DNA from 2 places in the Oleiphilus sp. HI0086 genome. Region 1 is predicted to be linked to the other one. Evidence: predicted binding sites of a transcription regulator. Region 1 holds the regulator's gene; the other holds the start of a gene.
What was found. The regulator sigma-54, encoded in region 1, starts transcription at its own class of promoters, with help from an activator protein. The targets are predictions, from matches to a motif close to TGGCACNNNNNTTGCTNT.

Region 1 (4,397 bases):
ACCAAGGTTTAGTAAAAGCCCAACCGGTAAATTATCAATGCAGTAATACCCCATGTCTTCAAGGACGTGAAGGGCCGTGCTTTTTCCGGAACCGGATCTGCCACTGACAATAACGAGCTTCATAAGAAGTTCCTAGCAATTTTGAGCTTCTAAGGTTTGTAGGTCTTAAGCAATTATTTTCTGATAAAGTTCAGTGCCTGTAGCAGATTCCCTTAAACTATCGCAAAAAGCAGTGTTGTTGAACTTCTCTGCAATTTGACTTAAAAGATCCAGGTGCTCGCTCGTCGCCTCGGAGGGGACAAGTAAAACGAAAAGAATATCAACGTCTTCGTTATCTATCGAGTCAAAAGGTATCTTTTTTTCAAGTGTAAATAGACAACCAATAACTTGTTTGCAGTTTTCCAGTCTGCTGTGGGGAATGGCAATTCCTTGCCCAACTCCCGTGCTTCCCAGTCGTTCACGAGAAATAAGGTTGTCAAATATTTCAGTTTCATCAAGATGAGGAAATTGTTTTGAGACCAGGTGTGCAGCCTGTTGAAGAACTTTTTTCTTGCTACCACCGGGCAAACCGCGTTGGGTTAGCTCCGGTGACAAGATGGCCTCGATAGTAATTTTATTTTCAGACATTTTTCGACTCTAAAGATCGCTAATAACTAGCGTGCTGCTGCGCCGTGTGCGCGGTCAACTTTCTTTTCCTTGTGCTTAAGAATTTGACGGTCTAGCTTATCAACTAGCTGGTCGATAGCGGCATACATGTCGTCGTTCTCGGCGTGGCCGTGGATATCTGCACCAGCGATATGTAGCGTTGATTCAGCAATATGTGCTTGTTTCGATACAGAAAGGGTTACCTGTACGTTGCTAATGCCGCCAATATGGCGCTCTAGCTTTTGCAATTTGGTTTTCACATATTCTTTAAGTGCATCAGTTAAATCTACATGATGGCCAGTGATATTTAATTGCATAGTATTCTCCTATCATCGTTATTTTTAGCGAGAGTTGAATATTGACTCACTTTTCGCTTATCAAATCAACTTGCTGCAGGCAGCAAGTTATCAAATATTGTATTAAACCAATCTTTTTCTTTCGTTCGATGGGGGGATCGACATCGCTTCGCGGTATTTTGCGATAGTGCGGCGGGCGACGTTAATTCCTTGCTCTTTCAACAAGTCGGCAATCTTGCTATCGCTAAGAGGTTTTTTAGGGTTTTCTGCTGATATTAACTTCTTAATAATTGCGCGAATCGCTGTTGACGAGCACTCTCCGCCAGTAGTTGTGCTGACGTGGCTTGAGAAAAAGTATTTGAGTTCAAATATGCCTCGTGGCGTATGCATGTACTTTTGTGTTGTCACACGAGATATGGTGGACTCATGCATTTCTACCGCTTCAGCAATATCATGTAAAATCAGCGGCTTCATCGCTTCATCACCATAGTCAAGGAAGCCTTGTTGGTGAGCTACTATCTTACTTGCCACTTTTAGAAGCGTCTCGTTACGACTTTGTAGGCTTTTAATAAACCACTTTGCTTCTTGAAGTTGATCCTTCATAAAGGTGTTGTCGTTACTGGAGTCAGCTCTCTTTATAAACGAAGCATAATTTGCATTGACCCTTATTTTTGGCGCAATCTCTGGGTTGAGCTCAACTTTCCAGCGTCCTTTTTCTTTCTTTACGACGACATCTGGCACAATGTACTCAGGCTCGGAAGAAGCAATGGATTCACCTGGTTTAGGGTTCAAAGACTGAATTAGAGAGATAACCTCTTTCAGTTCATGCTCTTTAAGGCGGCTGCGTCGCATTAGTTGAGCGTAGTCTCTTGATCCTAATAAGTTCAGGTAGTGGCTGATTACAAGCTTTGCTTGTGGTAGCCAGGGCGTATCTTTTGGTAGCTGGCGTAACTGTAGCAGCAAACAGTCGGGCAGGTCTTTGGCAAATACCCCAGGTGGATCAAAGTGCTGCACGCGTTTTAAGACGGCTTCAACTTCATCTAATTCAACCGGGTCTTCGTCATCTGAGTTGTGCAGCCCCTCGTGTATCTCTTCAACGGTATTCGTTAGGTAGCCGTCTGTATCAGTTGCGTCGATTAATGACATCGCAATGTATCGGTCGCGATCAGACATGGGGGTAAGGTTAAGTTGCCAATCTAGATGATCTGCAAGAGACTCGGTAGCAGCGTTTCTTTGTTCGAAGGCATTGTTGTCATCTTCGGGAGCGGGACCACTGGGCGCATTGTTTGTATATATGTCATCCCAAGCCGTATCAACAGGCAGATCTTCCGGTATAGTATCTGACCACTCTTCACTAGGCGTGTCGGCTTCATTGCTAGCAGGTGCTTCGCTCGAACTGGTGTCTGTACTACTGCTTTGTTGGTTGTCCTGAGAGGCGTACTCGTTGCCATCATTTTGATGACTTTCATTCTGATTTTCTTGTTTATCACTTGTATTTCCAGGCTCGTTGTTATCGTCCTGGAGTTCGAGCATAGGATTAGATTCCAATGCTTCTTGTATTTCGTTTTGAAGGTCAAGAGTCGACAATTGTAGCAAGCGGATTGCTTGCTGCAATTGAGGTGTCATTGTCAGTTGTTGACCGAGCTTTAATTGGAGAGAAACCTTCATGTTCATGAGGATGTCACCAACTTAAGACTTAAATTTTGAATCATGTATTGTCGCTTATTATATTTTGCGGAAATGGTCGCTGTGAATAAACGTATTTATATTTACTTCATTTACACAAGTGTAGTGCGAAGATAGCAAAGTGTGAAACAAATAAAAGTATATTTACGTTACCAGCCTACAAATAATTGTTTTAGATCAAGTTATCGTCTTGTTGACGTGAAAATTGCATGCTACTCATTTCTAAGCTGAAAGTCATGCTTAATTGTTTGTATATGCTGTTCGAATCGAATGCTATGAACTAGCCACTGGCTTATAATTTGAATTGATTGCCCAAGTAGACTTGTTTGACCTTTTCATTATTCAGAATGTCTTCAGCACTTCCTGAAGCAATGATATGGCCATCACCAACAATATAGGCTTTTTCACAAATATCCAGCGTTTCTCTAACGTTGTGATCGGTTATGAGTACGCCGATATTTTTACTTTTAAGGTGAGAGACGATTGACTTGATGTCGTTGACCGATATTGGGTCGACACCTGCGAAGGGCTCATCGAGTAGAATGAAGTCAGGCTCCATTGCTAAAGCTCTGGCTATTTCCACTCGCCTACGTTCACCGCCTGACAAGGCCATGCCAAGACTATCTTTGATGTGAGTGATGTGAAACTCTTCGAGTAAGGCTTCCATTCTTTGTCGCCTTTCGCTGCGAGAAAGATCTTTTCTAATCTCTAGTACCGCCAGGATATTGTCTCGAACACTTAACTTTCTAAATATTGAAGCTTCCTGGGGCAGGTAGCCGACACCGTTTCGTGCCCTATCATGCATAGCCATGGATGATAGGTCGGTATCATTAACTGATATCTTGCCTTTATCATGCTTAACCAGGCCTACAATCATATAGAAACAAGTGGTCTTACCAGCACCGTTAGGGCCGAGCAGCCCGATCACTTCACCGCTGTTGATAGTCAGGGAAACATCTTTAACTATTTGGCGTTTATCATAGGCCTTGGCTAGGTTTTCTGCTTTTAAAGTTTTCATTGTTGCTCAGGTCTATTGCTTTTGCTCGGCACCGGACTCGGCATTTGGAGCAGGTTCGAGTGGCAGTTTGTTTTCGTTTTCTGGAGAACCTTTTATTAGTGGCACTTCAGTATTTTCCGATGCGGTCTCGGCATTAGGGTAGTAATGAATTTTAACTCGAGACCCTTGGGTCTGATCTCCCTTGGCGCGTATAGCTCTTCGTACAATGTCGTACTCTATTTCTTCACCTGAAAAGGAGTTGTCTTGTTGTACTAACTTAGCTTGGCCGGAAAAACGTAACAAGTTGTCTTTTGCAATATAAGTAATAGAGCTGCCATAGCCATGAGTGTTCGGGCTATCGGCGCTTACTTGTTGTACAAAGTGTGCTGGCTGGCCAGAGGCCTGGATGGTTGTAATGCTGCGATTTGTCGCCTTTACAGAAATATTATCTGCTTCTAGGCGAGATAAACCTTGGGAGATTATGACATTGCCGGTATAGGTTGACGTGCCATTCTGGTCGTCAAGGCTAGCCTGGTCTGACTCTATGGATATTGGAAGTTTACTGCTCGGGTCGATTGCAAAACAAAAAGCAGGCAAAAGGGTTAACAGGGTGGCACGGAGCAAGCTATTTATTGAAGGCATACTGTCCTCTGACATTGCTAAGGAGTTCAATGCGTTTTTCATTAAGCCAGCCGTTTAAGCCGGTTGCTTGAATGACGCTTTGATCTTTCCTAATGGTAACGGCTTGGTTTGATGAGATAAAGGCCTGTTTT
Region 2 (4,397 bases), on a different contig from region 1:
GTGATATTGTTGCATAGTAATTGCCTTGCTAGTTGGCTAATGGTGGTGTCCATTATATACAGCGTCATTTGCGTATGGCAAAGACGATTTATACGCTTGGTGAATAGCCTGCGCGGTAGATAGCATGAAAAAGGATATATGAGGAAGAACCTTGCTTGGAATGAATAGAAATGTATTGGTTTTATTGTTATCTGGTGCGCTGGGCTTGTGTATTGCGCCAATGGTTGTGTTTATCGGTGGTTTGGTCGGGGCATCGCTTGCTCCTGATCCAGAACTTTCCACATTGCCTGTAGCGGGCATTGTTATTGGTACCGCCTGTGCCGTGATTCCGGTCTCGCGTCTAATGCAGCGTTTCGGTAGAAAAAAGATCTTTTTGGCTGCCTCCTTATATAGCGCTTTGGTATCATGTTTTGCTGCGATTTCTATATCTTATGAAAGTTTTTGGTTGTTTTGTTTGAGTACTGTATTGCTAGGTGGTGCCCTGGCCGTTATTCAGCAATATCGTTTTGCGGCAATGGAGAGTGTTGAGCCATATCTGGCACCAAAAGCTGCATCCTTCGTGTTGTTGGGTGGGCTTATTGCGGCGATACTAGGGCCAGAGCTGGCTCATCTGGGGAGGGCGTTGCATGAAGTGCCCTTTTCGGGCTCGTTTACTCTGCTTTCAATTCTTTGTTTATTAAGTGGTGTTGTTATGTTGTTTTTTCAGCCCGTTGTCGTGACAGGGGGTGAGGAAGAACTCGGCGGCCGTCCTTTAATTGATATCATGCATTCATCCTTATTTTGGGTGGCGGTGATGTCGGCAACCATAGGTTATGCGGTGATGAGTTATGTTATGACCGCTACGCCCGTCAGTATGCATGTCATGGAAGGGCATTCTTTAGAAGATACTAAATGGGTTATTCAGAGCCATATTCTTGCGATGTTCTTGCCTTCCTTAGTGAGTGGATATCTGATTTCAAAGTTTGGTGAATATCGCTTGATGCTGGCTGGTTTGGCAGCTTATACGGTGTGTTTGATGATAGCGCTTTCAGGTCAGAATGTGATGCATTATTGGCTTGGATTGGTGTTGCTAGGTATTGGTTGGAACTTTCTATTTGTCGCAGGTACGGTTTTGCTTCCTAAAGTGTACCAACCTGCCGAGAGGTATAAAGTACAGGGTTTTAATGACTTTTTTGTGTTTGTATTCCAGGCTGCGGCATCAATATCTAGTGGAGTAGTTATTTATAGTGTTGGCTGGAATAGCCTGCTTATCTACGCTATTCCGCTAATTTTGGTTCAGATGTTGGTGATCTTTATCTGGAGAATAGGTAAAAGTAAGGAGGGAGAGCTTGTCTAATTATCGCTTTAGTTTTCTTTTGCTTGGAGGTTTAAGTCTGGCTGGCTGCTCCAGCTTGCCGCCTGAACAACCTCAAAATATTTGTAAAATATTCGAAGAAAAGCCAGACTGGCATGATGCCGCGCTCGATGTACGGGAACGCTGGGGAGTCCCTGTTCACATTCCAATGGCCATAATGTATCAAGAGTCATCTTTTAAATACGATGCGGCACCGCCGATGGAGTACTTCCTTGGATTTATTCCTATCGGTCGAGCGAGCGATGCGTATGGTTATTCTCAGGCTAAGACTCCTGTTTGGGGAGAATATGTAGCTGACGCCGGGAGCACCTTTGCAGATCGCGATGATTTTGATGATGCGATTGATTTTGTCGGTTGGTATATGAATCGAAGTAGCAAGATAAACAAGGTTAGTAAATGGGATGCCTACGCACAATACCTAAATTATCACGAAGGGCATGGTGGTTATCGTAGAGCTAGTTATGAAAAAAAACCTTGGCTAAAAAAGGTAGCGAAGAAGGTTGAGGCTCGGGCTAAAAAATATAGTGAGCAATACTGGTCGTGTAAAGATGACTTAAATAGTGGGTGGTTTTAGACAAGATTGATAGGCATAAAAAAACCTCACAAATGCGAGGCTTTTTTATTATTACTTGCGAGTGCTAGATTAAGCTTGCTTACGACGAGCGAAACCTAGACCAGCCAAACCAAGACCTAGAAGAGCTAGAGTGCCTGGCTCTGCAACTGATACTTCGAATGACTGGTGGATGCCGTCACCGCGCGATTCTACGATTACGCCGTCAACATTTTTGTACTTCGTATATGGCTTGCTACCAACTAGAACGTTTGGTGTTGCATAGTTTTGGCCGATGAAGATGCCGAAGTCTTCAGTGCCTGGATCTGTTGTGTTGTCTTCCAGGTCAGCAAAAAGGCTTGAACCCAAGTTAAAGCGAGTAAGCTTTGTGTCTTTGTCAAGGTCAAAGGTAAACCCATCATAGCCATTGCTATTTGTTTTTGCAGTCCAGTTGATAGTATTGCCCCAGTTGCTTGTAGAGGTGTAGTCACTGCCGTCAAAGCTAATGGTTGTAGCTGTAGGAGAGCTGCCATTTACGACTTCGAAGCTACCAAACCATGTGGCGTTTGATGATACATTTGGGCTTCTCCAACGAACATTCCATTGATAGTCATTGCCTTCAGTTGTCCAAAGGTAATAACCGTTTCCTTGTGAGCCAAGGTTGATGTTTGTTGCGGACGTTTCACCAGTGTACTGAGGTGTTGCAAGAGCGCATACAGAGGTAACTGCTAAAGTTGCTGCTGCTAAAAGCTGCTTAAGTTTCATGTAATTTTCCTTATTTGTAATTAAATGACGACTACAAAATAGTCCGTTAATTATAACTGTTGTTCAAAGCATTAGTTGTGCCAATGATCCATAAAATATATATATAACAGTAGGATAAGTTATTTGATATTTTTCTTTCTATGGTTTTTTTGTTTATTGTGTAAAAAAAGCTGACAGTTATTTAAGTGTTCAGAAATGGGTGGCGTGTTACTATGTTTATCAGTGATTTAGAAGTTTATCGGCAGGTGTTGAGAGCGAATGCCAGCCCATCTATAAATAGGGTGAGATTAAATTGTGGCTCAGATAGAAATGAAATTACTATTGTTGATGTGTTTGCTGGGCCTGTTATCGGCCTGTTCAACAACGACGTCAGACGCGAGGCAATATTTAGTTAATGCGAGTAATGCTAAGATTTCATCTTCTGCCTTGCATGTTGATAGAAGTCAGTTGATTCTTGCGTCTCAAGAAGGTGGGGGGCTTTATGAGCTGCATCACTCGTCGCTTGAGGTCGGTCAAATGTTCGCGAATGTGGCCTCAAAGTTTGGGTTTAGAAAAGCTTCTCCAGAAGAAGCAACTTATGTGGCGAAGTTGATATCTGCCTTCCCTGATGGCGGTGCGTGTGAAGGGCTTGGTGATGCGGCAAGTGATGGTGCGTCTTATACGGCTTCAGTGCTGACTTTTGGTATTTTACCAGCATCGGGCTCTCACTGTTATTTGGTGGCTTTGGAGCTCTATGAACGTATCGGGGGGGAGTTGCTATTGGTGGGAGAGTTTTTTGCTAATAAGGGGCGTGTTGATGTTTATGCTGGGGCAAATGAAATCGAAAGTTACTCCTTAATTGTTACTCGACGTGATGAGGTCCTGGCTTTAGAAACGTCAATTGCAGCGCTTTTTCGTCAGATGATTCTGGATGGAGCATTCGAGTAATAGAGGGCCAAAACCTCAGCAGAAAACTTGAATGAAGGATATCGCCTTTATTGACATAATTATGCCATCTTATTTCAGTACTATCTCTTTTGAATTTGTTATAAAACTTAAGTAGAAGGGGAAATTTCTTCCTTTTTTAGCTACACTAGCGTTTACGCATAATTTTCGCTGGGTCTGGTGATCACGAGTTGTCAGGTCCTCAGTGTGTAAAATTAGTTCCATTGGTTATCCTACCGGTACAGTTTGGGGAAAAAATGACAACAGAAATATCCAAGATTATCTACACAAAAACAGATGAAGCGCCAGCACTGGCAACCTATTCCTTACTTCCTATACTCAACGCTTTCACTTCCGCCGCTGGCGTGTCCGTTGATGAGAGCGACATTTCTTTAGCTGCACGTATCTTGGCAGCCTTCCCCGAGAAACTGACTGAAGAGCAACGCGTACCAGACGCGTTAGCTGAGTTGGGCGAATTAACGCTACATCCGGAAGCCAATATTATTAAATTGCCGAATATCAGTGCATCAATTCCTCAGTTGAAAGAAGCAATTAAAGAGCTACAGGATCAGGGTTATGATATTCCTGAGTACCCCGACGAAGCTGGCAGCGAGCAAGAAACAGAGATTAAAGCAAAGTATGCCAAAGTGTTGGGTAGTGCGGTAAACCCTGTTCTGCGTGAAGGTAATTCAGATCGTCGCGCGCCACCTTCCGTTAAAGCCTATGCGCGTAAATATCCACACTCCATGGGTAAGTGGAGTCAGGCGTCACGTACACATGTTGCCCATATGCGTAGCGGCGACT

Region 2: A3756_RS27595 (PEP-CTERM sorting domain-containing protein) is a predicted target of sigma-54. The motif match lies at 2,735-2,752, and genes of this name have one in related genera.

Annotation. Positions count from the first base shown of each region.
Region 1 covers NZ_LWFZ01000918.1:4,120-8,516, reverse strand. The annotation lists gene rapZ (RNase adapter RapZ) at 1-123, opposite strand, end outside; gene ptsN (PTS IIA-like nitrogen regulatory protein PtsN) at 166-627, opposite strand; gene raiA (ribosome-associated translation inhibitor RaiA) at 654-962, opposite strand; gene A3756_RS16555 (RNA polymerase factor sigma-54) at 1,065-2,609, opposite strand; gene lptB (LPS export ABC transporter ATP-binding protein) at 2,920-3,645, opposite strand; gene lptA (lipopolysaccharide transport periplasmic protein LptA) at 3,658-4,266, opposite strand; gene lptC (LPS export ABC transporter periplasmic protein LptC) at 4,250-4,397, opposite strand, start outside.
Region 2 covers NZ_LWFZ01000593.1:3,792-8,188, forward strand. The annotation lists gene A3756_RS07080 (adenosine kinase) at 1-15, opposite strand, end outside; gene A3756_RS07085 (MFS transporter) at 161-1,336, shown strand; gene A3756_RS07090 (hypothetical protein) at 1,329-1,928, shown strand; gene A3756_RS27595 (PEP-CTERM sorting domain-containing protein) at 1,998-2,669, opposite strand; gene A3756_RS07100 (hypothetical protein) at 2,964-3,596, shown strand; partial or broken gene A3756_RS07105 (NADP-dependent isocitrate dehydrogenase) at 3,851-4,397, shown strand, end outside.